DNA from 4 places in the Streptomyces sp. NPDC005878 genome. Region 3 is predicted to be linked to each of the others. Evidence: riboswitches for the same ligand, from Rfam matches in the RefSeq annotation. Region 3 holds a riboswitch; each other region holds the start of a gene.

What was found. Region 3 has a riboswitch for cyclic di-AMP ahead of ABZ404_RS17330 (M23 family metallopeptidase). Riboswitches for the same ligand answer to the same signal wherever they lie in the genome.
Region 1: it holds a riboswitch for cyclic di-AMP, as region 3 does, so the genes downstream of both, ABZ404_RS24505 (LysM peptidoglycan-binding domain-containing protein) here and ABZ404_RS17330 (M23 family metallopeptidase) in region 3, are expected to answer to the same signal.
Region 2: it holds a riboswitch for cyclic di-AMP, as region 3 does, so the genes downstream of both, ABZ404_RS12250 (LysM peptidoglycan-binding domain-containing M23 family metallopeptidase) here and ABZ404_RS17330 (M23 family metallopeptidase) in region 3, are expected to answer to the same signal.
Region 4: it holds a riboswitch for cyclic di-AMP, as region 3 does, so the genes downstream of both, ABZ404_RS16470 (M23 family metallopeptidase) here and ABZ404_RS17330 (M23 family metallopeptidase) in region 3, are expected to answer to the same signal.

What each region holds. Positions count from the first base shown of each region.
Region 1 is NZ_JBEXWK010000018.1:31,578-38,997, reverse strand. Features, by position in the region: gene ABZ404_RS24530 (DEAD/DEAH box helicase) at 1-1,184, opposite strand, end outside; gene ABZ404_RS24525 (cold-shock protein) at 1,525-1,728, opposite strand; gene ABZ404_RS24520 (beta-glucanase) at 2,118-2,798, shown strand; gene ABZ404_RS24515 (DUF2993 domain-containing protein) at 2,846-3,580, opposite strand; gene ABZ404_RS24510 (helix-turn-helix domain-containing protein) at 3,574-4,167, opposite strand; gene ABZ404_RS24505 (LysM peptidoglycan-binding domain-containing protein) at 4,290-5,120, opposite strand; cyclic di-AMP (ydaO/yuaA leader) riboswitch at 5,125-5,309, opposite strand; gene ABZ404_RS24500 (oxidoreductase) at 5,661-6,575, opposite strand; gene ABZ404_RS24495 (carbohydrate-binding protein) at 6,870-7,420, opposite strand, start outside.
Region 2 is NZ_JBEXWK010000006.1:2,591-10,010, forward strand. Features, by position in the region: gene ABZ404_RS12230 (aspartate aminotransferase family protein) at 1-966, shown strand, start outside; gene ABZ404_RS12235 (helix-turn-helix domain-containing protein) at 1,029-1,637, shown strand; gene ABZ404_RS12240 (DUF6126 family protein) at 1,648-1,791, shown strand; gene ABZ404_RS12245 (tyrosine-protein phosphatase) at 1,805-2,620, opposite strand; cyclic di-AMP (ydaO/yuaA leader) riboswitch at 3,179-3,373, shown strand; gene ABZ404_RS12250 (LysM peptidoglycan-binding domain-containing M23 family metallopeptidase) at 3,378-4,322, shown strand; gene ABZ404_RS12255 (SGNH/GDSL hydrolase family protein) at 4,474-5,265, shown strand; gene ABZ404_RS12260 (NAD-dependent epimerase/dehydratase family protein) at 5,344-6,336, opposite strand; gene ABZ404_RS12265 (polysaccharide deacetylase family protein) at 6,444-7,241, opposite strand; gene ABZ404_RS12270 (pentapeptide repeat-containing protein) at 7,355-7,420, opposite strand, start outside.
Region 3 is NZ_JBEXWK010000010.1:21,571-28,990, reverse strand. Features, by position in the region: gene ABZ404_RS17365 (amino acid permease) at 1-799, shown strand, start outside; tRNA gene ABZ404_RS17360 (tRNA-Lys) at 913-985, shown strand; gene ABZ404_RS17355 (helix-turn-helix domain-containing protein) at 1,684-2,559, shown strand; gene ABZ404_RS17350 (PhlD) at 2,703-3,770, shown strand; tRNA gene ABZ404_RS17345 (tRNA-Met) at 3,836-3,909, shown strand; gene ABZ404_RS17340 (hypothetical protein) at 4,010-4,303, shown strand; gene ABZ404_RS17335 (PP2C family protein-serine/threonine phosphatase) at 4,420-5,556, shown strand; cyclic di-AMP (ydaO/yuaA leader) riboswitch at 5,712-5,892, shown strand; gene ABZ404_RS17330 (M23 family metallopeptidase) at 5,904-6,983, shown strand; gene ABZ404_RS17325 (aldo/keto reductase) at 7,046-7,420, shown strand, end outside.
Region 4 is NZ_JBEXWK010000009.1:90,866-98,285, reverse strand. Features, by position in the region: gene ABZ404_RS16485 (GNAT family N-acetyltransferase) at 1-2,096, opposite strand, end outside; gene ABZ404_RS16480 (HPr family phosphocarrier protein) at 2,269-2,550, shown strand; gene ABZ404_RS16475 (GntR family transcriptional regulator) at 2,887-3,564, opposite strand; gene ABZ404_RS16470 (M23 family metallopeptidase) at 3,771-4,541, opposite strand; cyclic di-AMP (ydaO/yuaA leader) riboswitch at 4,555-4,715, opposite strand; gene ABZ404_RS16465 (pitrilysin family protein) at 4,930-6,297, opposite strand; gene ABZ404_RS16460 (pitrilysin family protein) at 6,315-7,420, opposite strand, start outside.

The DNA of each region.
Region 1 (7,420 bases), on a different contig from region 3:
CGGCCGCCCCGGTGCAGGTAGTCCTTGTGGTCGGCGGGCGGATCGACGTTGACCACCAGGTCGAGGTCGTCGACGTGAATGCCCCGCGCCGCCACGTTCGTCGCCACCAGCGTGGTGACCTGCCCGTCCTTGAACTGGGCCAGGGTGCGGGTGCGCTGCGGCTGCGACTTGCCGCCGTGCAACGCGGCGGCCCGTACCCCGCTGCTCATGAGGTGCTTGGTGAACTGGTCGACCGCGTGCTTGGTGTCCAGGAACATGATCACCCGGCCCTCGCGGGCGGCGATCTCCGTGGCGGTGGCGTACTTGTCGGCGCCGTGCACGTGCAGCAGGTGGTGCTCCATCGTGGTGACCGCCGCCGCCGAGGGGTCGACGGAGTGGACCACCGGGTCGCTCAGGTAGCGGCGTACCAGCAGGTCCACGTTGCGGTCCAGGGTGGCGGAGAAGAGCATCCGCTGCCCGTCCGGGCGCACCAGGTCGAGCAGCTCGGTGACCTGCGGCATGAAGCCCATGTCGGCCATCTGGTCGGCCTCGTCCAGCACGGTGATGTCCACCCGGTCCAGACGGCAGTCGCGGCGCTCGACGAGGTCCTTGAGGCGCCCCGGGGTGGCCACCACGACCTCGGCGCCCGAGCGCAGCGCCCCGGCCTGCCGGCCGATCGACATGCCGCCGACGACGGTGGCCAGGCGCAGCCTGAGCGATCGGGCGTACGGGGTGAGCGCGTCGGTGACCTGCTGGGCGAGCTCGCGGGTGGGGACCAGGATCAGGGCCAGCGGCTGCTTGGAGTCGGCGCGCTTGCCCGCCGTACGGGCCAGGAGCGCGAGGCCGAAGGCGAGGGTCTTGCCGGAGCCGGTGCGGCCCCGGCCGAGGACGTCACGGCCCGCGAGGGAGTTCGGCAGGGTGGCGGCCTGGATGGGGAACGGCTCCGTCACGCCCTGGTCGGCGAGCGCCGCCAGCAGGGGGGCGGGCATGTCCAGGTCGGCGAACGCCTCGGCGGCGGGCAGGGCCGGGGTGACGCTGACGGGCAGGGTGAACTCGCCCTGCGGGGCGGCGGGGCGCCGGCCGCGGCCCGCGGAGCGGTTCTGGGCCTGGGCGCGGTAGCGGGCGCCGCCGCGTTCGGCGCCACCGGATCCGGAACCGTTGCGGGCGCCGTAGGAGCGGTCATTCGTGCGAGCAGAGCGGTTCATGCAGAACCTTCCTCGATAGGGCACGTATCGAGGAATTCGCGGCGGAGACCACTGCCGGGGAATCGCAAGAACGAGCCGAAAGAAAAGCGGGGAACGAGCCCGGTTCGGCCGCGTCGTCGCGGGCCGCCGCCGGGCCTCGGAATACCTGCCGTGCGCCGACCCGCGGGGATGGTCCCGGCGGGGGCGGCGGGGCGGTGCCCGGTGTGCCGCGGGTCGTGGAGTGCCGTCCACACCGCGCGGGACACGGGCCGTACGGCCGCGTGTCCTGGAGACAGCAACGAGCTGGGGCCCGTACACAAGGTGCGGGCCCCAGCTGCGTCAAACCTGTGCCTCAGTGGCTTCAGGCGGGGGTGATGTTCTCCGCCTGCGGGCCCTTCTGGCCCTGCGTGACGTCGAAGTTCACCTTCTGGCCTTCCTGAAGCTCACGGAAGCCCTGGGTGGCGATGTTCGAGTAGTGGGCGAACACGTCCGGGCCGCCACCCTCCTGCTCGATGAAGCCGAAGCCCTTTTCCGAGTTGAACCACTTCACGGTGCCAGTAGCCATGTCATATCTCCTTCGGGGCATTGCCCTTGGAGTCCACACTGTGTGAACCCCGGCGTCGCCGCGATGATTACCCCGTCCGGAAAGCACCGGAAATACAAAAGTGCCCGGCGGAAGATTGCCCGCCCAGGCACTTGAAGTCTTTGGGAACCACAACTGCAACTGAGATCAACAGTAGCACGGGTCGGCCGCGGCGTACAGCAAATGCCGAAGTTTTCAGCCGTACGCCGCAGAATCCCTGATCCCCCGGGGAAAACCCCCTGGACACGCCCCGATCCTGCCCCTCCTGGCCTTTGCTTACGTAAAGCATACTTTCGGGGTACGGGGAGGAGACGCGGGGCAACGCGGGGAAGGCGCCACGGTGCGCACCCGGCCTGTGCCAGAGTGTGACCGTGCTTCCCGAAGCCCCCCGGTCCCCTGTCCTCACGGCCGACTTCACCTCTCCCGCGCAGTGGGTCGCGGGCCGGTCCTGGGCGTATCCGGACGGCGGTCCCGTCAACCCCGGCGACGACAAGCTCGACCATCTGGTGCCCGACGCCGAGTACAGCCGCAGCGGCACGTTCCGGGCGCGGCGCCGCGCCGACGGGCTGTGGAACACGGGGCTGCTGACCACCGAGGGCAGCGACGAGGCCTTCCTGGTGCGCGCGGGTGACGTATTGGAGGCCCGCGTCCGGCTGCCCCGCGAGCAGGGGGCCTGGCCGGCGATCTGGACCTGGCGGGACGGCGGCCAGGAGGTCGACGTGTTCGAGTACCACCCCGACAACCCCGACCTGCTGGAACTGACCAACCACGTCCGCGACGCCCACCACTCCCACCGCGACCCCTCGGTCGCCCCCGGCGCCCTCCTCGATCTGAGGGTCGAGTTCGGCGCCCGCTCGGTGACCTGGTGGGTGAACGGCGCGCCGGTCTTCGCCGACCACAAGGGGGTGGGGCGCCGCTGGCACGCCCACCTCATCGTCAACCTCTCGGTCAGCGCGGGCCGTTTCCACCCGCGGCCCGCTCCCGAGGTGTCGGAGATGTCGTTCGAGGTGCCCGCGCTACGGGTGTACCGGGAGCACTCAACCACCGTATGACGCGGGCTTCATGACACCTCGTCACCTGAAAGCTGCCCGACGGTGTCTCAGGCGCGCGTATCCGTACGGAAGGTGACGTCCTTGCCGGAGAGCGTCGCGGTGAGCCCTTCCGGTGTCGTGGTGAGGGAGGTGAGCGCCAGGCCGTCCGGGATGCCGTCGAGCTCGATCTCGCGCTCCAGCATGCCGGTGACGATCCCGCGCACCGCCTTGGGCAGGTCGTCGCCCGCCTTGACGGACCGCAGCTTCAGGGTGCGGCCGCCCGCCGTCTCCACGCGCGCGCTGGCCCCGACCCTCCCGAAGAGCGGCAGCGAGGCGGTGGCCGCGACGCGCGGCTCGGACCTGGTGCTGTCCCGGCTGTAGCCGATGTCGATGCCGAGCGCGCGGGACAGGTCCCGGTAGGACACGAAGGCGGTGGCCCTGGCGGAGGCGGCGTGCGCCTCGGAGGCGTGGGAGGAGCGGCGGAGGTGGTCGAGTTCGACGTTCAGGGTGGTGATCGGGAGCCTGCCGCCGTCGCGGCCCGCGGGGATGTCCGAGGCCTCGATGTCGACGCGGTCGAGGGTGCCCCCGGCCAACTGGGTCAGTACGGGGAAGCCGTGCACCTCCACATGGGGTGCGGACGGGAGCCCCTGCGCCTTCTGGAACGCGTCGGCCGTCCGGTGCTCCGTCCAGGCGGCCGCGGCCCGGTCCCCCGCCACGGCCAGTCCCGCCGGCACCACGACGGCCACGGCGTACTTGCGCCATCCCCGCAGGGCCCGACCCGCCGCGGCACGCGCCTTCAGCACGGGGCCCCCTCCTCGGGGACGGGGTGCGCGCAGATGCCGCACGCGGCACGGAAGGCGCTCAGGAGCGGGGCGCGCAGCAGCTCGTCCGCCAGGTCCTGGCGCGCGGCGACCGTGCTGACCAGGCCGGTCACGGCCAGCTGCGCCCGGACCGTGCCCGCCATGTCGTCCGCGTCCGCGAAGGCGGCCAGAGTCTCCGTGCGGTGGTCGCCCAGATCCCCCAGGCCCGCCACTCCGGCGAGCACGCCGGGCAGCACCGGCAGCCCGGAGTTGAAGAGCAGGGCGAGCCGGGAGCGGTGGCGCAGCGCCAGATCGACCAGATCGGCCGAGGCCCGCAGCTGCCGTTCGGACCCCTGCGGCAGGGCGCCCCAGGTGGCCCGGAGCGCGGCGAACTCGGTGAGGGGGCCGATGAGCGTCGCGGCGAGCAGTCGTTCCTTGGAGGGGAAGCGGTGCAGCAGCCCGGTCTTCGAGTAGCCGACCCGGTCCGCGATCTCCTGGACGGAGGTGCCGAGGTACCCCTGGGCGGTGAAGAGCGCGGCGGCGGCCTCGACGATCTCCGCGTCGAGTTCGGCGCGCGTCGGGCGTGGCATGCGGTCCTCCCCTGGCCTGGTCACGCCACCGTAACAGACCATCTGGTCCTGGATGGACCAGATGGTCCGGCGGCTGCCGGCGGTGTGCGGCGGGGAGGTTTCCGCCGGTCGGCGGGCTTTCGTCAGTACGGACCGTTGACGTTGTCGATCGAGCCGTACGTCTTCGCCGCGTAGTTGCACGCGGCGACGATGTTGGCGACGGGGTCGTAGCTGTCCGTCGACGTACCGGGCACGTGGAAGGCCTGGAAGGTGGGGTCGATGACCTGGAGGAGGCCCTTGGAGGGGGTGCCGGCGACGGCGTTGGAGTCCCAGTTGTTGATGGCGAAGGGGTTGCCCGACGACTCCCGCATGACGTTGCGGTAGATGCCGTCGTAGGAGCCGGGGATGCCGTGCTGGGCCATGATGTCCAGCGACTGCCGGATCCAGCCGTCCAGATCGTTGCCGTACGTCTTCGCCACGGCGGCGGTCGCCTGCTGCGGCGGCGTACCCGTCCGCGCCGAACGGTCGGCCCGGGCCGGGGTGGCGGGGCGGTCGGCGGACGCGGCCTTCGCCTTCTTGCCCACCGCCAGCCGGAGGCCGGGGTGGATCAGCGCCGGGTTGCCGCCGATGGCCTGGCGGTTGTCCTTGTAGAGCCTCTTCCAGCCGCCGCTCACGTCGAGGTCGTGGGCGATCTTGGAGAGGGTGTCCCCGGCGACGACGGAGTAGGTCGTCGGGGCCGCCTTCGCCGCACCGGGCTTCTGCGCCACGATCGGCTTGGCGGACACGGCGCCCTTGGCGGCGACGGCGGGAGCGGCTTTCGGGGCGGCGGCGTGGGGGGCGGCCGAGGGTGCGGCACCCGCGCTCGTCGCGCCGATCACCGGAATGATGAGCGCGGCGCCGCCCGTGCCCGCGGCGGCGATGCCCCGGGTCAGGCTGCTGGACTTGGGGCGGCGGTGCTTACCCTTTGCAGGCATGGCGAATTCCTCTCCTTCGCCTGCGAGGTGAGCTGTCGGGTTCGGGCGAGAGCTGCCCGGCCGCGCTGCGCGCGGCTTCACCCCGAGCCGTTCCGTCCTCCGGATCCGGCGACTACCTGGGTCCCCCGCTCCTGCCTTTTCGTGTGTGGGAGGTTTCCGGACAGCGGCAGGATTCGGCGGTCCATCCGGATTTGAGCGAGACCGTAATCGAATGGGACCGGCGGAAACAAGAGCGTGAATTCATTCCGGTATCGGAGAGAAAGATCCATCGGCGCCGGGGATACGGGCACCCTTCTGCCCGTATCCCCAACTCGCCTTCCACGCAACGGAATGAGCGCATCACCCTCGCCCGCACGCCGGGGCCCGAAGTGACCCACTTCACTTCTTCCGCGGCCTTGGAGAGGGATTCCTGCGCGCTCCCCAGAAGAATGAACGGGCGTCGGCGGCGCCCAAAAGAAAAGCTAAGCCCCTTTATCATTCCCAATGAATAGATTGACGACATAGGAACGAAACAGGGCGTCCGCCGTCCATTTCGGACATCTAGGCGGACAGTGCCGACGGCGTCTCCAGCAGGGCCGTCTCCTCGTCGGTGAGCCGGAGCCCGCCCGCGGCCACGTTCTCCACCAGGTGGTCCGGGTTGCCCGTGCCGGGGATCGCCAGCACGTGTTCGCCCTGCCGGAGCGTCCAGGCGAGACGGACCTGTGCGGGTGTCGCACCGTGCGCGCGGGCGACCGCGAGGACCGCCTCGCTCTCCGCGCCGCCCGCCTGCCCGGCGCCGCTCTCGCGCCCTTCGCCCGCGATGGCGAAGAACGGGACGAACGCGATGCCCTGCTCGCCGCAGAGCCGCAGCACCTCGTCGGAGCCGGTCCGCCTGCTGTCCAGGCCGTACCGGTTCTGCACACAGACCACGGGCGCGATCGCCTGGGCCTCCGCCAGATGCTCGGGGCCGATGTTGGAGATGCCCAGGTGGCGGATGAGGCCGGCCTCACGCAGCTCGGCCAGGGCGCCGAAGTGCTCGGCGAGCGAACCGGGCCCGTTCAGGCGCAGGTTGACCACGTCGAGGTGGTCGCGGCCGAGCTGGCGCAGGTTCTCCTCGACCTGGCCGCGCAGGCGTTCCGGGGTGGCCCAGGGCAGCCAGGCGCCGGACGCGTCGCGCCCCGGGCCGACCTTGGTGACGATGACCAGATCGTCCCGATAGGGCGCGAGCGCCCGGTTGATGAGTTCGTTGGCGGAACGGAGCCGGGAGAAGTAGAAAGCCGCGGTGTCGATGTGGTTGACGCCCAGTTCGACCGCGCGCCGCAGCACGGCGAGGGAGCGCTCGCGGTCGCTCGGCGTACCGAGGTCGAATGCGGCGCTCCCGGTGAGGCGCATCGCGCCGAATCCCAGGCGGTTGACCGACAGGTCACCGAGTTTCCAGGTGCCTGCGGCCGCCGCGTGGATCGTCTCCGTAGTCATGATCGCAGTCTGTCATCAGGACCGGCGCGAACGGAACGCCCCGACTCGGAGAACTGCGCGGCCCACGCGGACTGTGAACAGTCCACGGCCTCAACGCACTCAATGCGCCGAACGGGCTCGCGCACTGGGCGGAAAGGCGCGCCGGGGGAGAATTCTTCGCGATATCACCTTCACCGGCACCCCTTTCGATGTCAGCCCGCCGCTTTCCCCCTTCAACATTCCGCACAAGTGCGCCTGCCCGTTCTCCTTGCCCCTTGGATTCACGCCAACACAATGGGGCGGTAAGGGAAGTGTTTACTCCGCCCGCCACAGCGCGGGCACGTTCGGCGGCTCCCAGCCGGGCTGGGCGGTGTGTGCCTGAAGGCAGACGTAGCCGCGTCCGCCGTAGCCGGCGCGGTCGCCCGAGCGGTAGGAGGTGCCGACGGACCAGGTGGTTCCGGGGGGCGGGCCGGTGGGCGTGGGGGTCGGTGACGGCGACGGCGACTGGGCCACGTCCAGGACGAAGTCGAACGCCGCCTCCTTCGCGCCGCCCGCGTCCCGAACGGTCATCAGCAGCCGTGCGTCGAAGAGCGAGTCGGTGTTGTTGCGCGGCTCGCCGGGGAAGTAGAGCTGGGTGGTGAGCACCGGCCGGCCGGGCGCCTGCGCCTTCACGTGGATGTGGCGGGTGCGGCCGGGGTAGAGGCCCGGCACGATGGTGGTGAGGGTGAACGCTCCCCGGGCGTCCGTGTACTGGTGCCCGCGGAGGCGGAAGCCGGTGTTGTCGTAGGCGCCGTTGGTGTCGGCCTGCCAGAAGTCGAGCAGGACGCGTGACAGCGGCAGGCAGGCCCGGCCGAAGACGTACCCGG
Region 2 (7,420 bases), on a different contig from region 3:
GGCAGGCCCAGGGTCCTGTACTGCTCCCACGCCTTCCACGGGCTGACCACCGGCTCCCTCTCCGTCAACGGCGAGTCCGGCTTCCGCGACGGCTTCGCCCCGCTGCTGCCCGACACGGCCGTCCCCCTCGGCGATCTCGCGGCCCTGGAGCGGGAGCTGAAGCGCGGGGACGTGGCCGCGCTGATCGTCGAGCCGATCCAGGGCAAGGGCGTCCACGAGGCGCCGCCCGGCTATCTGCTCGCCGCGCAGGAGCTGCTGCACCGGCACAGGGCGCTGCTGATCGCGGACGAGGTGCAGACCGGTCTCGGCCGGACCGGCGACTTCTACGCCTACCAGCACGAGCAGGGCGTCGAGCCGGACCTGGTCTGTGTCGCCAAGGCGCTCTCCGGCGGGTACGTGCCCGTCGGGGCGACCCTCGGCAAGGAGTGGATCTTCAAGAAGGTCTACTCGTCGATGGACCGGGTCCTGGTCCACTCCGCGAGCTTCGGCTCCAACGCCCAGGCGATGGCGGCGGGCCTCGCGGTGCTCGCGGTGATGGAGGACGAGGAGGTCGTCGCCAACGCCCGCGCCGCCGGCGAACTCCTGAAGTCGAGACTGGCCGCGCTGGTCGACCGCTACGAGTTGCTGCACGACGTGCGCGGGCGCGGCCTGATGGTCGGCATCGAGTTCGGCAAGCCCTCCTCGATCCGGCTGCGCGGGCGCTGGACCATGCTCCAGGCCGCCCGCAAGGGCCTGTTCGCGCAGATGGTCGTGGTGCCGCTGCTCCAGAAGCACCGCATCCTCACCCAGGTCTCCGGGGACCATCTGGAGGTGATCAAGCTGATCCCGCCGCTGACGATCGGCGAGCGCGAGGTGGACCGCTTCGTCGAGGCGTTCACGGCCGTGATGGACGACGCACACGGCGGGGGTGGCCTGATGTGGGACTTCGGGCGCACCCTGGTCAAGCAGGCGGTGGCCAACCGGTAGCGCTTTTTGCCTCTGGGGCAAAAAATTTGCCCCAGAGGCAAGGCGCTGACTGAATGGAGTGCATGAGCACTCCCGCCGAAGGCGCCGGGGAGCCGGCGGGCCCCGCCCTCCCCGATGTCGCCCCGCGCCTGCGCGACCTGCGCCGCCGCCGGGGCCTCACCCTGGAGGCCGCCGCCCCGCGGGCCGGTCTCTCGCCGGCGCACCTCTCCCGCCTGGAGACGGGCGCCCGCCAGCCCTCGCTGCCGATGCTGCTGGCGCTCGCCCGTACCTACGGTACGACCGTCTCGGAGCTGCTGGGCGAGATGCCGCCCGGGCGCGAGCCCGTCATCCGGGGCGGCCGGGCCGAGCCCGCCGAGGCCGACGGCTGGACCTACCACCGGGCCGGGCACCCAGGCCGCGCCATGCAGGCCCTGCGCGTCGAGGTCCCGTACGGCACCCAGCGCGAGCTCGTCCGCGTCCACCCGGGCGAGGAGTGGCTGCACGTCCTGTCCGGGCGGCTGCGGCTCACCCTGGGCGACGCCACGCACGAACTCGACCCCGGCGACAGCGCGCACTTCGACTCGCTCACCCCGCACCGGATCTCCGCCGTCTCGCCCGGCGGGGCCGCGTTCCTGTTCGTCCACACCCTGCTCCAGAGCCCCGATCCGCACCCGCACCATCCGCACGGCTGAGAGGTACGACATGTCGCAGAACCAGGAACGGTCCGGCGTCGACACCCGGGAGACGAAGTTCCCCCGGGGTCTCGTGGTCCGGCTGTTCGCCTATCTGATCGCGGGCCACATCTTCGCGGCCTTCCTCTACCTGCTGTTCACGGTCGGCAAGTGACCCGGCGCGCCCGTTAGACGGCGTCCTCGACCAGCCGCTCGCGCAGCCGCTCACGGGTCTCGGGGGAGAGCCCGAGGCCTTCGGAGAGGTAGCGCTCGGTGCTGCCCCAGGTCTCCTCGATGGTCTCGAAGGCCGCGTCGAGATAGCCGGCGCGGGCGTCGAAGAGGGGGTTGAGCAGCTCCACGACCTCGGTGCTCAGGCCGGCGGGGGAGCTGTCGCTGCGGTGCATCTTGTAACGGCGGTGCGGGTCGTTGGACTTGAGGTAGTCGGCCTCGATGGCGTCGCGCTCGACGCCCACCGCGAGCAGCGCCACCGCGATGGACAGGCCCGCGCGGTCCTTGCCCGCCGCGCAGTGCATCAGGGCCGGGACGCTGTCCTCGGCGAGCGCGTGCAGCACCCGGCTGTGCTCGGCCGTGCGCTGCCGGATGATCGTGCGGTACGAGCGCGCCATCCGCTCGGCGCCCCGGCCGTCGGAGAGCACCGACCGCAGCTGGTTGATGTCGCCGTCGCGAACCATCTTCCAGAACTCCGCCCCGTCCGCCGGGTCCGTCAGCGGTATGTTCACGTTGCGCACCCCCGGCAGCTCCACGTCCGGGCCCTCCAGCTTCTGGTCCGCCGCGTTGCGGAAGTCGAAGACGGTGTGCAGGCCGAGCGAGGCGAGGAAGGCCGCGTCCTGCGCGGTCGCGTGGGCGAGGTGGCCGCTGCGGAAGAGCCGTCCGTACCGCAGCCGCCGGCCGGGCACGGTCGGCAGTCCGCCCACGTCACGGAAGTTGCGGACGCCGGAGAGCTCGGGTTCGGTCGAAGGGATCTGCGGAGTCTGCTGGGTCACGTTGGCTCCTGATGGGGGTCGAAAGAAGATCACGCCGCCTCGGTCCCGACGATACGACATGGGTTCCCGGGGCAATCATCTCGATCGTCTGGCCGGAATGCGACCCCTTCGCGCCCATTGCCCGCGCGATGTCCTGTCCCGAAGCCGGCGCCGCTGTTCGTGCCTGTGTGTACCTGTGCCGTACTGGGGCTCGGGATGCTCCGGACCGGGGGCGACGGGTGAGCCCGGCGGCTTTCCGGTCGCATCGGATCAAAACGGGCAGAGTGGGGCGATGGTGTGGGAGAGGGGTGAAGAGGGGCAGAACTTTCGACCTTATGGGGCGATTTGGTGGCCCCTGTCCATCTCCCGCTCGGCACAGGGGGATTACCCGTGAGCAGCGTCATATCCGTGACGTTCCGTGGTGGCGGCCCCGGATGAATTCCCCCGTCCGGCCGGGCCCGTTGGGAATGACGGTCGACGCAGGGTGACCGCGATTCCCGTAGGAATTCCCGGCCGGGAATGCCGAAGGGAAATCGGCACTTGTCGTGGCCCACCGGGCTCGCTTACGGTCACCGCAATCCGAGTGGACCGCCGAATCCTGCCACCGCTCGGAATCCGCACCCATCCACGCGTGGCAGGAGCGGGGGACCCAGGTAAGCGCCGTCCGGAATTCCGGCACGGCTCGGGGTGAAGCCGAAGCACCGTGACCGGTGCCCGGCCGGGCATCTCCAGCCCGAACCCGACAGCTCACCTCGCAGGCGCCGGAGAGGAATCCGCCATGCCCGCGAAGGGTAAGCACCGCCGTCCCAAGTCCAGCCCGATATCCCGGGGCATCGCCGCCGCCGGTACGGGTGGCGCCGCACTCGCCATCCCGCTGCTCGGCGCCACCGGCGCGCACGCCGCGGTGCAGACCGCCGCCCCCGCCACCGCGCCCCAGCAGGCCGCCCGCACCACCGGGACCCTCGCCGCCGCCGCGCCCCAGGCCGCCCCCACCACGTACAAGGTCAAGAGCGGCGACTGCCTCTCGCGGATCGCCGAGGACCACCGGCTCGGCAGCTGGCAGCGGCTCTACCGGGACAACCGCGAGGTCGTCGGCGCCGACCCGGCGCTGATCCGCCCGGGCATGAAGCTCGTGCTCGGCGCCAAGGCCAAGACCGGCGCGCCGCACGGGTCCGCCAGGACGACCACGCACGAGTCCGGCACGAAGGCGTCGACCCCCGCGCCCCGCACCCCGGCGCCGTCCTCGCCGGCCCCGGCCACGAACACCTCCACCACCACGGACCAGGGCTCCACCACCGCGGACCAGGGCTCCTCCACCGGCTTCCGCGCGCCGCTCGACAGCGTGAGCATCGGCACCCCGTACCGCATGGCCGGGTCCATGTGGTCCAGCGGCTACCACACCGGCGTCGACTTCGCGGCCGAGACCGGCACCACGGTCAGGGCCGTCGGCCCGGGCACGGTCGTCTCGGCCGGCTGGGGCGGCGCCTACGGCAACCAGGTCGTCATCCGGCACGCCGACGGCATGTACTCCCAGTACGCCCACTTCTCCCAGCTCTCCGTCTCGGCCGGGCAGACCGTGACCGCGGGCCAGCAGATCGGGCTCTCCGGCGCCACCGGCAACGTCACCGGCCCGCACCTGCACTTCGAGATCCGCACCACGCCCGACTACGGCTCGGACGTCGACCCGATCGCCTACCTCAGGCAGCAGGGCGCGGCTCTCTAAACGAAGCCGGCCGGCCCCGGTTTTGTCCGGTGGGCCGGAGGTATTCGGCGTATTCCCGCTGGGCGAAACTGACCGGGTGGTCTATATCACCCACCGTCAACCCCTCCTTACGGTCGCGTAGGTCACACCGGTAGGGGAAAGATATGGTCCCGTGGCAGACGATTCGAGATCATTCAACAGCGGTACGTTCGGGTCGTACACGGCGATCGGCGACAGCTTCACGGAAGGCGTCGGCGACCCCGGCCCGGACGGGGCGTTCGTCGGCTGGGCGGACAGGTTCGCCGTGCTACTGGCAGATCAGCGACCGGAGGGGGCCTTTCGCTACGCCAATCTCGCGGTCCGCGGCAGGCTCCTCGACCAGATCGTCGAGGAGCAGGTGCCGCGGGCCAAGGAACTCGCGCCCGACCTGGTGACCTTCTGCGCGGGGGGCAACGACATCATCCGGCCGGGCAGTGACCCGGACGACGTGGCCGAGCGCTTCGAGCGCGCGGTCGCGGACCTGAAGAGCACGATCCCGACGGTGATGGTGACCACCGGGTTCGACACGCGCGGGGTGCCGGTCTTCAAGCATCTGCGCGGCAAGGTGGCGACGTACACCGCGCACGTGCGCTCCATCGCGGACCGCTACGGGTGCCCGGTGCTCGACCTGTGGTCGCTGAAGTCCGTGCAGGACAGGCGGGCGTGGGACGGCGACCGGCTCCACCTGTCGCCCGAGGGGCACACCCGGGTCGCGCTGCGCGCCGCCCAGGTGCTCGGGCTCGCGGTGCCGGCCGACCCGGACCAGCCGTGGCCGCCGCAGCCGCCGCGCGGCACCCTGGAGGTGCGGCGCGACGACATCCAGTGGGCGCGCGAGCACCTGGCGCCGTGGATCGGGCGACGGCTGCGGGGCGAGAGCTCGGGCGACCACGTGGAGCCCAAGCGCCCCGATCTGCTGCCCCTCTGACGGGGCATCAGCCCAGTCGGCCCTCCGTGGGCCGACGGCGTCACCGACGGACCGCCCCGAGGGCGGCGCCCGCACGGCTCAGCCGTGCAGCAGCTTCCGCTCCGTCTCCGGGTCCAGTCCGACCCGGGGGCGGTCCGGCCGCTGCGGCGCCTCGCCGCCGAGGGACCCGAGCCACGCCCAGGTGTCGGCGACCGTCTCCTCGACGGGCCGGCAGTCGAGCCCCGCCAGCACGGCCTTCCACACGTTCGAGCCGTGCATCGTGTCGTGCAGCTCACCCGGCGGAATCCACACCGGCAGATGGTTCCAGGGCTCGACCCCGGCGGCCAGGATCGGCTCCGGGTCCGTCCAGCGCAGCTCCGCGCCGCCGCCGGTGACCCGCGCACACGCGTCGAGCAGCTCGCCCATGGTGGTGTGGTCCGGCGGGCAGACCAGGTTGTAGGGCCCGCAGAGCCCGAAGTCGGCGGCGCTCACGATCCACTCCGCCAGGTCCCGGACGTCGATGAACTGCACCGGAAGACCGCGCGGCCCCGGCGCGAGCACCTCACCGCCGCGCGCCATGCGCCCCAGCCACCACGGCAGCCGCCCGATGTTCTCGTACGGGCCGAGGATCAGCCCGGCGCGCACCAGCAGCGAGCGGTCGGGGCCGAACTCCCGCACCGCGGCCAGCTCGCCGCCGCGCTTGGCCTGCGCGTACGCCACCTCGCCCTCGGCGTCCGGCGACCCGTCGACCAGCGGCGCGCCCTCGTCCGCCCCGGCCGGGACCGGGTACGCGTACACGGAACGGCTCGACACGTACACGTACCGGGCGGCGCGGCCCTCCGCCAGCAGCCGGGCGGCGTCGCGGACCGCCGAGGGCGCGCCCGACCAGGTGTCCACCACCACGTCCCAGCGGCCGTCGGCCAGCGCCGCCAGACCGTCCTCGGCCGTCCGGTCGCCGAGGAGCGCCCGCACTCCGGCGGGCGGCTCGTGGCGGCCCCGGTGAAAGACCGTCACCTCGTGCCCCCGCGCCACGGCGGATTCGGCCACGGCACGTCCGACGAACTCCGTACCACCCAGTATCAACAGCTTCATGGCCGCAACTCTGCCCGCTCGCAGGGGTCCTGAGAACAGCTCCATGCTGAGGGCGAAATCGCGACACCCACCGGGCCGTGCGGGCACGGCCGGCGGGGCGGGGTGCGTCAGGGGCGGTAGAGCCGGCCCGGCTCCGGAGCCGCGGGGGCGAGCAGCTGGGGCACGGTCACGAAGGTGAAGCCGCGCGTCTTCAGCGCGTCGATGATCCCGGGCACGGCGGGCACGGTCCCGTCGTAGATGTCGTGCAGCAGGATGATGCCGTCGCGGTCGGCCTGGTCGAGGATGCGCTCGGTGATCAGGGCCGAGTCGTTGGTGGAGTAGTCCTTGGCGGTCGCGCTCCACAGGATCTGCGAGAGCCCGAGCTCCTTGCTGACCTTGGTGACCTCCTTGTTGGTACGGCCCTGGGGCGGCCGCATCAGGACCGGCTTGCGGCCGGTCAGCGCGGCCACCGCCTCCTGGGTGCGGTTGAGCTCGGCGCGTATCTCGGCGGGCTTGAGCTTGTCCAGGCGCTCGTGCGACCAGGTGTGGTTGGCGACCTCGTGCCCCTCGGCCGCGATGCGGCGCACGGTGTCGGGGTACTTCTCCACGTGGTTCGCGCCGAGCAGGAAGAAGGTGGCGTGCACCTTCTTCTCCTTGAGCGTGTCGAGCAGTTGGGGCGTCTTCACGCCCGGTCCGGCGTCGAAGGTCAGGGCTATGCACTTGGCCTTGCGGCAGTCGACCCCGGTGGCGCTGCCCGCGTCGGCGCCGGCCGCGGCCTTGCTGTCGAGCGCGTCGTCGCGGGCCGAGCGCGGCGAGACGGCGTTGTCGGAGCAGCCGGTCAGCGCCAGTCCGAGCGCGGCCACCGCCACCAGTGCGGCCGCGGACCGCCCCCGGGCACGGCGGACTCCGGAATTGCTGCTGCGCATGAGGCGACTCCCCTTCGGCCTGGACCTGAACATGCTAAGGACTATACGCGAGGTGTATACACGCAATGCATAGTGGGGTCGGGGCTGCGGCCGACGGACAGCAGGCCGACCGGCTACGACCGGCGCGATCCGGCCGGGCCGGCGCCCCGGCGCCGGGCGCCACCGGACCTGCGGGACGG
Region 3 (7,420 bases):
CACCTTCACCGGCTACGACGCCTCCGCGCACATGACGGAGGAGACCCACGACGCCGCCACGGCCGGCCCGCGCGGGATCGTGCGCGCGATCTGGACCTCGTGGATCGCCGGCTTCGTCCTGCTGCTCGGCTTCACGTACGCCATCCAGTCGTACGACGACGAACTCGGCTCGGCGACCGGCGCGCCGCCCGCCCAGATCCTCCTGGACGCGCTGGGGGCGACGGCGGGCAAGCTGCTCCTGCTGGTGGTGATCGGGGCGCAGCTGTTCTGCGGGATGGCGTCGGTGACGGCCAACTCCCGCATGATCTACGCGTTCTCGCGCGACGGCGCGCTGCCGTTCTCCCGCGTCTGGCACACGGTGAGCCCCCGTACCCGCACGCCGGTGGCGGCGGTGTGGCTGGCGACGGCGGGCGCGCTGGCGCTGGGCCTGCCGTACCTGATCAACGTGACGGCGTACGCGGCGGTGACGTCGATCGCGGTGATCGGCCTGTACATCGCGTATGTGATCCCGACGCTGCTGAGGCTGCTGAAGGGCGACGCGTTCACCCCCGGCCCCTGGCAGCTGGGGCGCTGGTCCCGCCCGGTCGGGGTGGCGGCGGTGGCCTGGGTGGCGCTGATCACGGTCCTGTTCATGCTGCCCCAGCTGTCCCCGGTGACGTGGGAGAACTTCAACTACGCGCCGGTGGCGGTGCTGGTGGTGCTGGGCTTCGCGACGGCGTGGTGGCTGGCCTCGGCCCGCCACTGGTTCCTCCGCCCGCCCGGCCCGGGCCCCGCCGACTCCCCGCACCGCCGTTCGTGACCTGCGCATACCGGCCACGAAGGGTCCCGAACGGGCCGCAACAGGCCCGGCACCCGATACCCGATCGGCTGCCGGGCGCGGTCGGGCTATGCTGCGGGGGTGCGGTATGCCAGGGGCCATTAGCTCAATTGGCAGAGCAGCGGACTTTTAATCCGTTGGTTGTCGGTTCGAGTCCGACATGGCCTACCGGCCGCAGGAGGGGTGGCACACCCCCTGACCTGCGCTCCAGCGCCCCGCCCGGGCTCCCCGGGCGGGGCGCTGTCCTGTGTCCGCCCGTTCGGTGGTCCGGTCCCGGTCAGGAGTCGCCGCCGCTCGGGGGGCAGTTGGAAGGGGGCGTGCGGCCCCCCGCGCACACGGCCGGCGCCGTGGGGCCGCCCGAGGGCGGGCTCCACGGCGCCGGCCGTCTCAACCCCGGCCCGCATGCCGGGGCTGGCCGGAGACGGGGGAATGTTGCTCTCCGGCGCGCCGCGGGCGGCCGGTGTCGAGGACGCGACGTGTTGGCGATTGTCGACACCGGCCGCTGTTCTGGGTGCGTGTACGCCGGCCGTCCCCGCGGCACGGGGTCAGCCGCCGCGCCCCTGGTGGTCGGCCTTCGGCGAAGAACACCGAGCAACCGCTTTCACCTGGGTCGATACGCACGAGACCCCTAGGGGCTTCGTGCGCAACAGTGTGGAGGGGCACCCCGCCCCCTTTCCAGGGGGCCGAATTGCAGATAATGATCCAGCCATCAACATCCGGCCCCGGCGACAGGAGAGCCCCCCACACGTCAGACCCTCGGGTCGCATCAGGTCGCCGGCACGTCGCGGCACGTCGTCCCGGGCCGCCCCCGGCCGCCCCGGGCCCGTCGTCCCGCCACGGCGACAGCCGTTCGTCCCCGTCTCCCCGTGAACGAAGGTCCCGCCTTGTCGCCGCTCGCCGCCCGTGACCGTACGTCCCTCAAGAGGCTCCTCCAGGAGCGGCGCGCCGCCATCCACCCGGAGTCCGCCGGGTTCCCGCCGCGCCAGGCGGGGCCGGGCCGGCGGGTCGCCGGGCTGAGCCAGGAGCAGATGGACCTCCTGCTGGAGCGCACCCCGGGGACGTACAACCGGTTCGAGAACGGGCAACTCAACCCCACCGCCGAGTTCCTGACGAACGTGGCGCGCACCCTGCGCCTCAACGAGCAGGAGTGGACGTTCCTTTGGCGCCTCACCCGGCGCGAGTACCCGCCGTACACCCTGCACCGCGACTCCGGCATGTCCGTCCCGGGCGTCTGGCAGCGGGTCGTCGAGCAGATCGACGGGGCGATGGCCTACATCACCGACGCCGCCTGGAACCTGCTCGCCCACAACACCGCGTTCGCCGAGCTCTTCCCGGGCGGGGAGGTCCCGGCCAACACCATGCGCTGGATGCTCCTCGACCCCCGCGCGCGCGAGGACGTCCTCACCGAGTGGGAGGACCGCTGGGCCCCGATGGTGCTGCCGCAGCTGCGGCACGGCGTGGAGATGCGGCCCAACCACGCGGAGCTGCGGCGCCTGGAGGCCGACGTGCAGGCCGACCCGGTCGCCGGTCCGCTCTACCGGGAGGCGGGCGACACCCCGATCCCGTACCCGGACGGCTCGGAGCGGCCCATCCGCCACAGCCGGTACGGGCCCGGCTGGGTCACCACCTGTGTGGCCGAGCCCGTCACCTCGCCCGGGGCCCGGGTGATGCTGCTCCTCTACACCCCGGGCGCCTCCCTCGTGAGCCGTCACCCGGTGCTGAGCGCGCCGCTGACGAGCTGAGCGCGCGACCGGCGTGACCGGCTCGCTGGACCCCCTCGGAACGACTCCCTCCGGCTGAGCTCCCCGCCCCTTTCCAGGGACGAATTCCAGCCGTCTCAGTTAAGTTGAGCTCTCGTCCTCCGGCCCTCCGAGGGAGCCCACTCGTGCCCGCTCACATAGCCCTCCCGGCCGTCGTCCTGCCGGACCACGTCATCGCCACGGACGAGATCTGCGCGGACATCCGGCGGGCCAACCCCGACCGGCCGCGGCTGGAGGCGCACCTGCGGATCGCCCGGGCGACCACCGTCCGCACCCGTCGTTTCACCCGCCCGCTGCACGCCCCGACCGTGGCTGGAAATGCCACGGTCGAGGAGCGCAACAGAGCGGGGTACGAGGACGCCCTGGGGCTCGCGGTCCGCTCCGGGCGGCGGGCCCTGGTCCACGCCGGCCTCGCCCCCGACGACATCGACTGCCTGATCACCAGCCACACCACCTCCTGGACCGTGCCCTCCCTCGACGTCGCCCTCGTCCGGGAACTCGGCCTGCGCCCGGACGTCCGTCGTGTCCCGATGGCGACCGTCGGCTGCGCGGGCGGTGCGCACGGCCTGGTCAGGGCCCACCAGGACATCGCCGCCCACCCGGGCTCGCACGTGCTGGTCGTCGTCGCGGAGTGCCTGTCGACGGCCACGTACAACCACACCGACACCAGCCGGGAGTCGATGATCTACAAGGTGCTCTTCGGGGACGGCTCGGGCGCCGTCGTCGTCTCGGACACCCCGGCCTGGAGCGGGCCCAGCTTCGTCATCGAGGACACCTTCGAGTACGTCCTGCCCGACAGCCTCGACCGCTACCGGGGCCGCCTCTCGGGCGCCGGACTGCACTTCGACTCCACGACCGCCGCCACCACCTCGCTCAACGACAGCCTTCCCGCCGTACGCGCCTGGCTCGGCGGCAGCGGCAGGGCCCTGGAGTTCGCGGTCGTCCACCCCGGCGGGCCCCGGGTCCTCCAGGACGCCGCCGCCGGGTTCGGCCTGGACGGCGACCGCGACCACGGCGCCCTGCGGCACGCCTGGGCGAGCCTGGCCGCCAACGGGAACCTGGGCGGCTCGGCCGTCCTCGACGTGCTGGCCCGCACCTTCGCGCAGGCCCCCGGCGACCGGCAGTCCGGCCTCATCATCGGCTTCGGCCCGGGCTTCGTGCTGGCCGCCTCGCGGGGGCACTGGTCGGCGTGAGCGCGGAGCCGTCCGTAAAGCGGTACGGAGCACCGTCCGGGATGCCGTACAGTTGTGTTTACCGACGCGGGGTGGAGCAGCTCGGTAGCTCGCTGGGCTCATAACCCAGAGGTCGCAGGTTCAAATCCTGTCCCCGCTACTGAAGACCGAAGGCCCGGCACATGCGAATGTGCCGGGCCTTCGGCATTTCCCCGACGGCCCGCGCGGGCGCGTGTACGTACAGTAGTCTCCCGATTGCCATGCGCGAGCACATGGACGGACCGCTGTGGGCGGCGACGCGGCGCAAGGCGCCCGCGGTGCCGCTGTTCCTCGCCCTGTGCGCGCTCCTGATGTGCCTCTCCCTGCCGCTGTCGCTGCCCCTGTCGCCCGCCTCGCCCTGGATCTCCGCGCCCTCGCACGCCAAGGGCGGCGTCCCCACCGTCCACGGCGGCCCGGCGGCCCGCCGCCACGCCCGGGGGACCTGCGTCCACGGCCGGGCCGGGCCCCGCAGATGCCGGGCGCGGCTGATCGCGACCGGCGCCGAACGGCACTGAGGGGCCCCGGGCGCACCCGGTTGGCCGAGGAGCGTTCGCGGCGGGCGGCCCGGCCCGGCACCCTGAGTGGGGCGCCGGGAACGGCGGCGGCCCCGCGGACGGGCGGGAGAGCACAGGTGCGGCAGCGAACGGACGGCGGCGGCCGGGAGGGCTCCCGGCGTCCGGCCCTGGTGCGCGCCCTGCCCGCGCTGCTGTTGGTCGCCGGGGTCGTCCTCGACGTGGCGACACCGCCCGACCTCACCGCGGCGGCCCTGTTCGCCGCGGTCCCGCTGACCGCGGCCCCCTTCTTCGGCCCCGCGGGCACCGCCGCCGCGGGCGCCTCGGCGGTCGGGGCGGTGCTCCTCACCGAGTACCTCCACGACGTCCCCAGCACCGGGGAGGCGGTCAGCGAGCTGTTCACCGTCACCACCGTCGGCGCGCTGGCCCTGCTCACCAACCGCATGCTGCGCCGCAGCGGCGAACGTCTGGCCTCGGCGCGGGTCATCGCGGAGACCGCCCAGCGCGCCGTCCTGCCCACGCCCGCCGAGCGGATCGGCGGCCTCCAGGTGGCCGCGCGGTACGAGGCGGCGCAGGCCGGCGCGTTCATCGGCGGGGACCTCTTCGCCGTCCAGGACACGCCGTACGGGGTGCGCCTGGTCGTCGGGGACGTCCGGGGCAAGGGCCTTGAGGCGGTCGAGGCGGTGGCCGTGGTGATCGGGGCGTTCCGGGAGGCGGCCGAGCAGGAGCAGACGCTGGAGGCGGTGGCCGGACGCCTTGAGCGCGCGCTGGCCCGGGAGGGCACCCGGCGCGACGGCCTGGACGCGTTCGAGGGGTTCACCACGGCCGTGCTCGCCGAGATCCCGCGCGACGCCACGGCCGTACGCCTGGTGAACCGGGGCCACCCCGAACCGCTGCTGCTCCACGCCGACGGGGCGCTGGACGCGCTCACCCCCTCCGATCCCGCGCTGCCGCTGGGGATGGCGGAGCTCGGGGTGTGGCCGGACCGGGCGGACACGTACCCCTTCCCGCTCGGGGCGACGCTGCTCCTCTACACCGACGGCCTCTCCGAGGCGCGTTCGGCCCGGCCGCCCGGGGTCTTCTACGACCCGCACGAACGGCTGCGCGGCCGGATCTTCCCGGGGCCGGACCAGCTCCTGGACGCGCTCGTCGACGATGTGCGCAGGCATACGGGCGGCGGCGCGAACGACGACATGGCGCTGCTGGCGGTGCGGCGGCCCGGGGCGCGGCGGCGGACGGTGCCGGTGGTTCCGTGACGGTCCGTGCCCGAACGACGCCCCAGCGCACGTGGTTTGACGGACCATCAGTCGCTGGCGCCGGGGATTACGGGGAACGGCTTGGAATCCGGTCCGCCTGTCTATTAACGTTCGATAACGCAGCGCGGTCGTCCCAGCCGTCGTAGAGGCGGCACCGTGCGCACGCGCCGAATTCCGCAAGGGAACCGGGGAACCACCACCTTGGGGTGAATCGAGCACCTTCGCACCGTCGAAAAGTGCCCGTAGGAGACCTTCCTGCTCCGATCCCTCCCCCGAGCTCTCAAGGAGCAGGGGGAACCCCCACCGCTGACCCGGTAGGCGAGAAGGAAGGAAAGGAGTGCGCCCCCGTGGCGTCCAACGAGCCTGCCCTCGGCACCCCGCCGCTTCCCCCCGTCGCCCCGTACGGGCCCGCGCCCAGCGGCACCGAGGTGTGGGAGGAGTGGAACCCCACGGAGGAATCCGTCTCCTCGGTACGCGGCCGGCACCGCGTGATCAAGCAGCGCGGCGGGCTCGCCCGCAGCTCCACCGTCCTCGGCGTCGGCGTCATCGCGGCCGTCGGCGCGGGCGGCATGGCCAGTGCGCAGACCAAACCGCCGGTCTCCATATCCCTGCCCGACTCCGTCGCGGACAATCTCCCCGATGTGAAGTCCCTGCCGGGCGTGGGCGCGCTCATCACCGGCATCGCGGGCGACGACAAGCCCGACGCGTCCCCCGTGGCCGCGGCCGACAGAGCCGTCGCGAGCGCCCCCCTCACCATGGCGGGCGTCTCCCGGGCCGCGGCCGAACAGGGCGCCACCGGCGCGGGCGAGGCCCTGCGCGCCCGCATCCTCCAGCAGGCCGAGCAGCAGCGCAGCAGCGCCGAGGCCGAGGCGAAGGCGTCCGCCGAGAAGGCCGCGGCCCAGCAGGCGGCGGCCGAGGCGAAGGCCGCGCAGAGCGCCGCCCAGCAGAAGGCGGCCGCCGAGAAGAAGGCCGCCGAGGAGGCCGCCGCGAAGAAGGCCGAGGAGGAGCGGCTGGCCGAGCTGGCCAAGAGCTACTCGCTCCCGGTCGCCTCGTACACGATCACCTCCACCTTCGGCCAAGCCGGTTCGATGTGGTCCTCCGGCCACCACACCGGCCTCGACTTCGCCGCGCCCACCGGCACCCCGCTCAAGGCGGTCCACGGCGGGACGGTCAAGTCGGCGGGCTGGTCCGGCTCGTACGGCTACCGCACGGTGATCGAGCTGGAGGACGGCTCGGAGCTCTGGTACTGCCACCAGTCCTCCATCGCGGTCGGCGCCGGGCAGAAGGTGTCGACGGGCGAGACGATCGGCCGCGTCGGTGCCACCGGTAACGTGACGGGCCCGCATCTGCACCTGGAGGTGCACACCCCGGGCGGCACGGGAGTCGACCCGATGGCGTGGCTCCAGTCGAAGGGCCTCAACCCGTAGGGGGGCCTGCCCGGCGGGCGGGGGCGCGGAATAGGCGTGCCCCGTCGGCCCGTTCACCCCCCATGACCACGCTGCGCCCCCTGGGCTCTTCCGACCTGTCCGTCTTCCCGCTCGCCCTGGGCGGCAACGTCTTCGGCTGGACCGCCGACGAGGCCGCCTCCTTCGCGGTGCTCGACGCGTACACGGAGGCGGGCGGCAACTTCGTGGACACCGCCGACGTCTACTCGGCCTGGGCCCCGGGCAACGAGGGCGGCGAGTCCGAGCGGATCATCGGCAGGTGGCTGGCGGCGCGCGGCAACCGCGAGGACGTCGTGATCGCCACCAAGGGCGGCGCGCACGCCTCGTTCAAGGGGCTCGCGGCCCCCACCATCAAGGCCGCCGCCGAGGAGTCGCTGCGCCGTCTCGGCACCGACTACATCGACCTGTACTACACGCAC
Region 4 (7,420 bases), on a different contig from region 3:
CCTTGCAGCTCGTCGGGGCTGCGTCCCGGGCCGTTCGCGGGGCTCCGCCCCTGCACCCCTTCGGGGCTCCGCCCCGGGAGGGCGGTGGGGGCGTGCCCCTGTGCCCCGTCGGCGCTGGGCCTTGGGGCGCCAGTAGGGGTGTGCCCCGGCGCCTCGTCGGCGCTGGGCCCCGGGGCGCCGGTGCGGGTGTGGCCTTGTACCCCGTCGCCGGTGGAGGCGGGTCGGGTGCGGGGGGCTGTGCTCGCTGCGGCTGCCAGGGCTTCCGCCAGGCCGCCCAGTTCCACGTGCACCACCGCCACCGGCTTCCCGGGGGCCGTCGTCGTGGCCTGGTGCAGGGCCGTGGCCAGGGCCTCGTCGGGGTAGCCGGGCTCGCCCACCCAGGGGATCGCCGTGACCACCACCGCGTCGCAGAACTCGTCCGCCAGGGCCCGGGCCAGGGCGTCGCGGAAGTCCTCGGGGGTGGCCGCCGTCGTCAGGTCGACCGGCGGGTGCGGGCGCAGGCCCTCCGTGAGGCAGGCGTCGTACGTGAGCAGGCCGAGGGACTCCGAGTTGCCGAGGATGGCGACGCGCGGCCCGGCCGGGAGCGGCTGGCCCGCGAGCAGGACGCCCGCGTCGACCAGCTCGGTCACCGTGTCCACCCGGATCACGCCCGCCTGGCGCAGCAGCGCCGAGACCGCCGCGTCCGGGACCCGGGTCACCGGGACGGCGTGGCCCGGCGGGGTCGAGCCGCTGTGGCGGGCGCCCTTCACCGCGACCACCGGCTTCACCGCCGCCGTCCGCCGCGCGAGCCGGGTGAACTTCCGCGGGTTGCCGATGGACTCCAGGTACAGCAGGACCACGTCCGTGTCCGCGTCCTCGTACCAGTACTGGAGGATGTCGTTGCCCGAGACGTCCGCCCGGTTGCCCGACGAGATGAACGCCGACAAGCCCGCGCCCCGCCGGTGCAGTCCCGACAGGAGCGCGATGCCGATCGCGCCCGACTGGGTGAACAGGCCGATCCGGCCCCGCCGCGGCGGCTCGGGCGCGAGCGAGGCGTTCAGGCGCGTCCCGGGCGCGGTGTTGATGACGCCGAACGCGTTGGGCCCGATCAGCCGCATCCCGTACGACCGCACCTGCCGCAGCAGTTCGCGCTGGCGCTCGCGTCCGGCCGCGCCGCTCTCGGCGTACCCGGCGGACAGGACGACCAGCCCCTGCACCCCGTGCTCCCCGCACTCCGCGACCGCCTCCTGCACCCGTCCGGCCGGGACCGCGACGACCGCGAGGTCGACCGGCTCCCCGATCTCGCCGAGCGAGCGGACCGCCCGGACGCCCTCGATCTCGGAACCGCCTTCCGGCAGGGCCCGGTTGACCGCGTACACACGTCCGGTGAAGCCCGCGCCCAGGAGGTTGCGCAGCACCGTGCGGCCCACGCCGCCCGGCGCGCGGCCGGCGCCGATCACGGCCACCGAGCCGGGGGCGAGCAGCCGCTGCACCGAGCGGGCCTCGGCGCGCTGCTCACGCGCACGCTGCACGGCCAGCGACTCGGCGGTCGGCTCCAGATCCAGCGTGAGATGGACCGAGCCGTCCTCGAAGGAACGCTTCTGCTGGTAGCCGGCGTCCGTGAACACCTTGATCATCTTGTTGTTGGCGGGCAGCACCTCCGCCGCGAACCGCCTGATCCCCCGCTCGCGCGCGACCTCCGCGATGTGTTCGAGGAGCGCGGAGGCGACCCCGCGCCCCTGGTGGGCGTCCTGGACCAGGAACGCCACCTCGGCCTCGTCGGCGGGCGCCGAGGCGGGCCGGCCCTGGGCGTCGATCCGGTCGTAGCGGACGGTCGCGATGAACTCGCCGCCGACCGTCGCCGCGAGTCCCACCCGGTCCACGTAGTCGTGATGGGTGAAGCGGTGCACGTCCTTGGCGGAGAGCCGGGGGTAGGGCGCGAAGAAGCGGTAGTACTTGGACTCGTCCGAGACCTGCTCGTAGAACGAGACGAGCCGCTCCGCGTCCTCGGTGGTGATGGGCCTGATCCGGGCGGTCCCCCCGTCGCGCAGCACGACGTCGGCCTCCCAGTGGGCCGGGTACGCGGGGTCCTGCGTCTTCTCCTGCGGAGCCTGCATACCGGCAGCCTACGGGTCGCGGGGCCGGTTGGGTCGGGTCAAGGTAGGGGGCAAGGTGGAGACGGCGCCGGGCCGAGGGACCGCCGGATCCGGGACCGACGTCGGCACGAGCACCGCGCATGACATGAGAGACTGGTCTAGACAACCGTGAGAGATCTCGAAGGGCATCACCATGGCTGAGCGCCGCGTCAATGTCGGCTGGGCCGAGGGCCTGCACGCCCGCCCCGCTTCCCTTTTCGTCCGCGCCGCCACGGCCTCCGGCGTCCCCGTGACGATCGCCAAGGCCGACGGCAACCCGGTCAACGCCGCCTCCATGCTCGCGGTGCTCGGCCTGGGCGCGCAGGGCGGCGAGGAGATCGTGCTGGCTTCCGAGGCGGAGGGCGCCGAGGCGGCCCTGGACCGTCTGGCGAAGCTGGTCGAGGAAGGTCTTGAGGAGCTCCCCGAGACCGTCTGACCCGGCTGACCTGTCCGACCGGTCCGGCTGACGCGGCCCACCGGCCGAGCCGACCCGGCTGACCCGGCCCGGCGGACGCGACCCCGCCGACAGCGCCCGGCCGGCCGGGACCCGGAGCCGCGCCGCCGTCCCGGCGCACCGCGTGTCACCGCACTTCACGATCGGAGCCGCGGACCCGAATTCCGGGTCGCGGCTCCTTTCCTTTTCCCCGCGGGTGCGCCTCCGGCTTATGCGCCCGGTAACGCGGACCGGCCGGCCCCGCCCCCGCATTCCGTGCCGCTTTCGGGCAGCACGAATCCGCCCCGCCGAATCACCCCTTTGTATACGGCGACCTTGTTAAGCACGGACGCTCGCGGTGTTTACGGCATGTTGCGGGATCCTCACGTCCGCCGGGCGCCGCAGCCGATAGGCGGAAAACGCGCGTTCGGCGTGGCGGGCGGTCAGCGCCCGGGCCCGCTCGGCGTCCCCGCGGGCCAGCGCGTCCACGATCGCCCCGTGCTCCGCCCAGCACTCGGCGGGCAGGGCGGGCTGCCCCGCCTCGTACATCCACGTGATCTTGTGCCGCAGCTGGGTGAGCAGCGCGATGAGGCCGGGGCTCCCCGAGGCCTGGGCGAGCGTCTCGTGGAACCAGACGCCCAGCGAGCGCAGATCCTCGCCCTGGCCCCGCCTAACGCGGTCCTGGCCGAGCCTGACCAGGCCGCGCAGCACCTTCAGATGGGCCTCGGTGCGCCGGGCGGCGGCGCGCGAGGCGGCCAGCGGCTCCAGCAGGGCGCGCAGTTCGAGCAGATCGGCCGCCTCCTGCTCGGTCGGCTCCGCGACACAGGCCCCGGCGTGCCGGCGCGTGGTGACGAACCCCTCGGACTCCAGCGTGCGCAGCGCCTCGCGGACCGGGACGCGGGAGACTCCGTACCGCCGTGCGAGCACTTCCTCGGTGAGCCGGCTGCCGCGTGCGAAGAGCCCCGCGACGATGTCGTCGCGGATTGCCGTGCATACCGATTGCGCGGGAATGCGCATGACCGAACCTCCGCCTTAATCCCCGCGAAACGCGGTCGATCGACGCCTGTTCGGCGACTCTATTCCAGCGTCTGTTAATTCCCGGTGACGTGCCGTGGGCCATGCATATCTTTTGGCCACGGGCGGGTGCGCGCGCCGGACGGCATGCCGAAGCCCCCGGCGCGATACGCCGGGGGCTTGCGGTTTCGGATGCGGGGGCGTCCGGGTCAGACGTTGACGCCGTGCGAGCGCAGATACGCGATCGGGTCGATGTCCGAGCCGTACGACTCGCCGGTGCGGGCCTCGAAGTGGAGGTGCGGGCCGGTGGTGTTGCCGGTGTTGCCGGAGAGGGCGATCTGCTGGCCCGGCTCGACGCGCTGGCCGACGTACACCCCGATGGACGAGAGGTGGCCGTACTGCGTGTACGTGCCGTCGTTCATCCGGATCACGATGTTGTTGCCGTAGGCGCCGCCCCAGCCCGCCTCGACGACGGTGCCCAGGCCGACCGCGTGCACCGGGGTGCCCTCGCCCGCGTGGAAGTCGATGCCGGTGTGGCTGCCGGAGGACCAGATCGAGCCGCCGGTCTTGTAGCCGGTGGAGACGTAACCGCCGTCGATCGGGGCGACGAAGGAGTTGAGGCGCTTGCGCTCGGCCTCGCGGGCGGCGCGCTCCCTGGCCTCGCGCTCCTCCTTGGCCTTCGCCTCGGCCTTGCGCTTCGCCTCGGCGGCGGCGCGGGCCTTGTCGGCGGCGTGCTGCTGGGCGGCGGCCTGGGCGTCGATCCGCTCGGCGAGGGAGTCACCGATCACGATGGCCTGGGTGATGCCGGTGTCCTCGACCGAGGCGGCGGCGGGCGCCGAGCTGTCGGCGGCCATGGCCGGGGAGGCGAGGGTGCCCACGACTCCGGCGGTGGCGAGGGTGGCGATGCCCGCTATGTTCGCGCTCTTGCGCGACACGGCGCTGGGCCGACGGTGCTTCCCGGTGGCACGGGTGAACGCCATGGAGAGGCGGGTTCCTTTCCTTCCATCTCGCCTACCGGGTTAGCTGACGGGTTCGGAGCTGGAAGGTCTCCTACGGGCCCCTCCGCGGGCGGAGGCGTCCGATTCACCCCAGGGACTGAGTGGGTCCCCGGCTCCCCTGGCTCGCGCCAGTTGGGGACTCGGCGATGGCTGTCCGGTGCCGCGGCTGCGACGGGTGGTGACGGACAGCCGGACTGACGCTAGACGGCTGATCTTTCAATCACCAAACAGACGCGTCATTTTGTAGCGCACGCCACATGACAGACAGGCAACCTCCCCAACAAAACGGACATACAGGGGGACCCCGGCGGCCTCTCGGCCACCGGGGTCCTCACCCGTCCCGTCCGCCCGTCTTCGGCGGACGGCCCAATCAGCCCGCCACTACGGTGACTTCGCCGATTCCCAGGGCCTTGACGGGCTCCGCGATCTGTGCCGCGTCCCCGACGAGGACCGTCACCAGGCGGTCCACCGGGAAGGCGCTGACGACCGCCGCCGTGGCCTCCACGGTGCCGGTGTCGGCCAGGCGCGCGTACAACTGCGCCTGGTAGTCGTCCGGGAGGTGCTGCTCGACCTGGTCGGCCAGCGTCCCGGCGACGGCGGCGGCCGTCTCGTACTTCAGCGGGGCCACGCCCACCAGGTTCTGCACGGCCGTCTCGCGCTCGGCGTCGTCGAGCCCCTCGGCGGCGAGCTTGCGCAGCACCGTCCACAGGTCGTCCAGGGCCGGGCCCGTGTTGGGCGTGTCCACCGAGCCGCTGATGGCGAGCATGGCGGCGCCGGTGCCCTCCGGGCCCGAGCGCAGCACCTGGCCGTACGAGCGCACTCCGTAGGTGTAGCCCTTCTCCTCGCGCAGGACACGGTCCAGGCGGGAGGTGAGCGTGCCGCCCAGGCAGTACGTCCCGAGGACCTGGGCCGGCCAGACGCGGTCGTGGCGGTCCGGGCCGATCCGGCCGATCAGGAGCTGCGTCTGGACGGCGCCGGGCCGGTCGACGATGACCACGCGACCGGTGTCGTCGGCGGTGACCGGGGGCATCGGGCGCTCCTCGGCCGGATGGCCGGTCCAGGCGCCCAGGGTGTCCGCCAGGACCGCGTCCAGGTCGGTGGCGCCCAGGTCGCCCACGACCACGGCGGTGGCCGCGGCGGGCCGTACGTACGCCTCGTAGAAGGCCCGTACCGCCGCCGCGTCGATCCGCGCCACGGTCTCCTCGGTGCCCTGGCGCGGGCGCGACATGCGCGCACTGGCCGGGAAGAGCTCGCGGGAGAGCTGCTGGGCGGCGCGGCGCGCCGGGTTGGCCAGCTCGTGCGGGATCTCGTCGAGGCGGTTGCGCACCAGGCGGTCGACCTCGGCGTCGGCGAAGGCGGGGGCCCGCAGCGCCTCGGCGAGCAGCCCGAGCGCCTTGGGGAGCCGGGAGACCGGCACCTCCAGGGAGACCCGCACGCCCGGGTGGTCCGCGTGCGCGTCCAGGGTGGCGCCGCAGCGCTCCAGGTCGGCGGCGAACTCCTCGGCGGAGCGCTTGTCGGTGCCCTCGGAGAACGCGCGCGCCATGATCGTGGCGACGCCGTCCAGGCCCGCCGGCTCGGCGTCCAGCGGGGCGGCGAGGAAGATCTCGACGGCCACGACCTGCTGGCCGGGGCGGTCGCAGCGCAGCACGGTCAGCCCGTTGGGCAGGGTGGAGCGGCCGGGGGCGGGGAAGGCCCAGGGGCGCGCGGTGCCGGCGGCGGGCCGGGGGTGGAACTGCATGGTCACGCCGGTGTCGCTCACTGCTCTGCTCCCTCTGCGTCGGCGTCGGCCGCCTCGTCTGCCTCTGCGGTGGTCGGCTCGTAGACCAGCACCGCCCTGTTGTCCGGGCGCAGGGTGGCCCGCGCCACGTCCCGCACCTCCTCGGCCGTGATGTCGAGGACCCGGTCGACGGCGGTCAGCGCGAGCTGGGGGTCGCCGAACAGCACCGCGTACCGGCAGAGTTCGTCGGCGCGGCCCGCGACCGTGCCGAGCCGGTCCAGCCACTCGCGCTCCAGCTGGGCCTGGGCGCGCTCCATCTCCTCGGCCGTGGGGCCCTCTTCGGCGAACCGGGCGAGCTCCTCGTCCACGGCCGACTCGATGTCGGGGACGTCGACGCCGCCGGACGTCTTCACGTCCAGCCAGCCGAGCGAGGGGGCGCCGGCCAGGCGCAGCAGGCCGAATCCGGCCGCGACCGCGCTCTGGTCGCGGCGGACCAGGCGGTTATGGAGGCGGGAGGACTCGCCGCCGCCGAGGACGGTGAGCGCCAGGTCCGCCGCGTCGCACTCGCGGGTGCCGTCGTGCGGCAGCCTGTAGGCGGCCATCAGGGCGCGCGCGGGCACGTCCTCGTGGACGACCTCGCGCAGCTGCTCGCCGATCACGCCGGGCAGGGTGCCGTCGCGCGGCGGCTGCTTGCCGTCGTGGGAGGGGATGGAGCCGAAGTACTTCTCGATCCAGGCGAGCGTCCGCTCGGGGTCGATGTCGCCGACGACCGACAGCACCGCGTTGTTCGGCGCGTAGTACGTACGGAAGAAGGCGCGCGCGTCCTCCAGGGTCGCCGCGTCCAGGTCGGCCATGGAGCCGATCGGCGTGTGGTGGTACGGGTGGCCCTCCGGGTAGGCCAGCGCGGTGAGCTTCTCGAACGCCGTGCCGTAGGGCACGTTGTCGTACCGCTGGCGGCGCTCGTTCTTGACGACGTCGCGCTGGTTCTCCATGGACTCCTCGTCCAGGGCGGAGAGCAGCGAGCCCATGCGGTCGGCCTCCAGCCAGAGCGCGAGCTCCAGCTGGTGGGTGGGCATGGTCTCGAAGTAGTTGGTGCGCTCGAAGCTGGTGGTGCCGTTGAGCGAGCCGCCGGCTCCCTGCACCA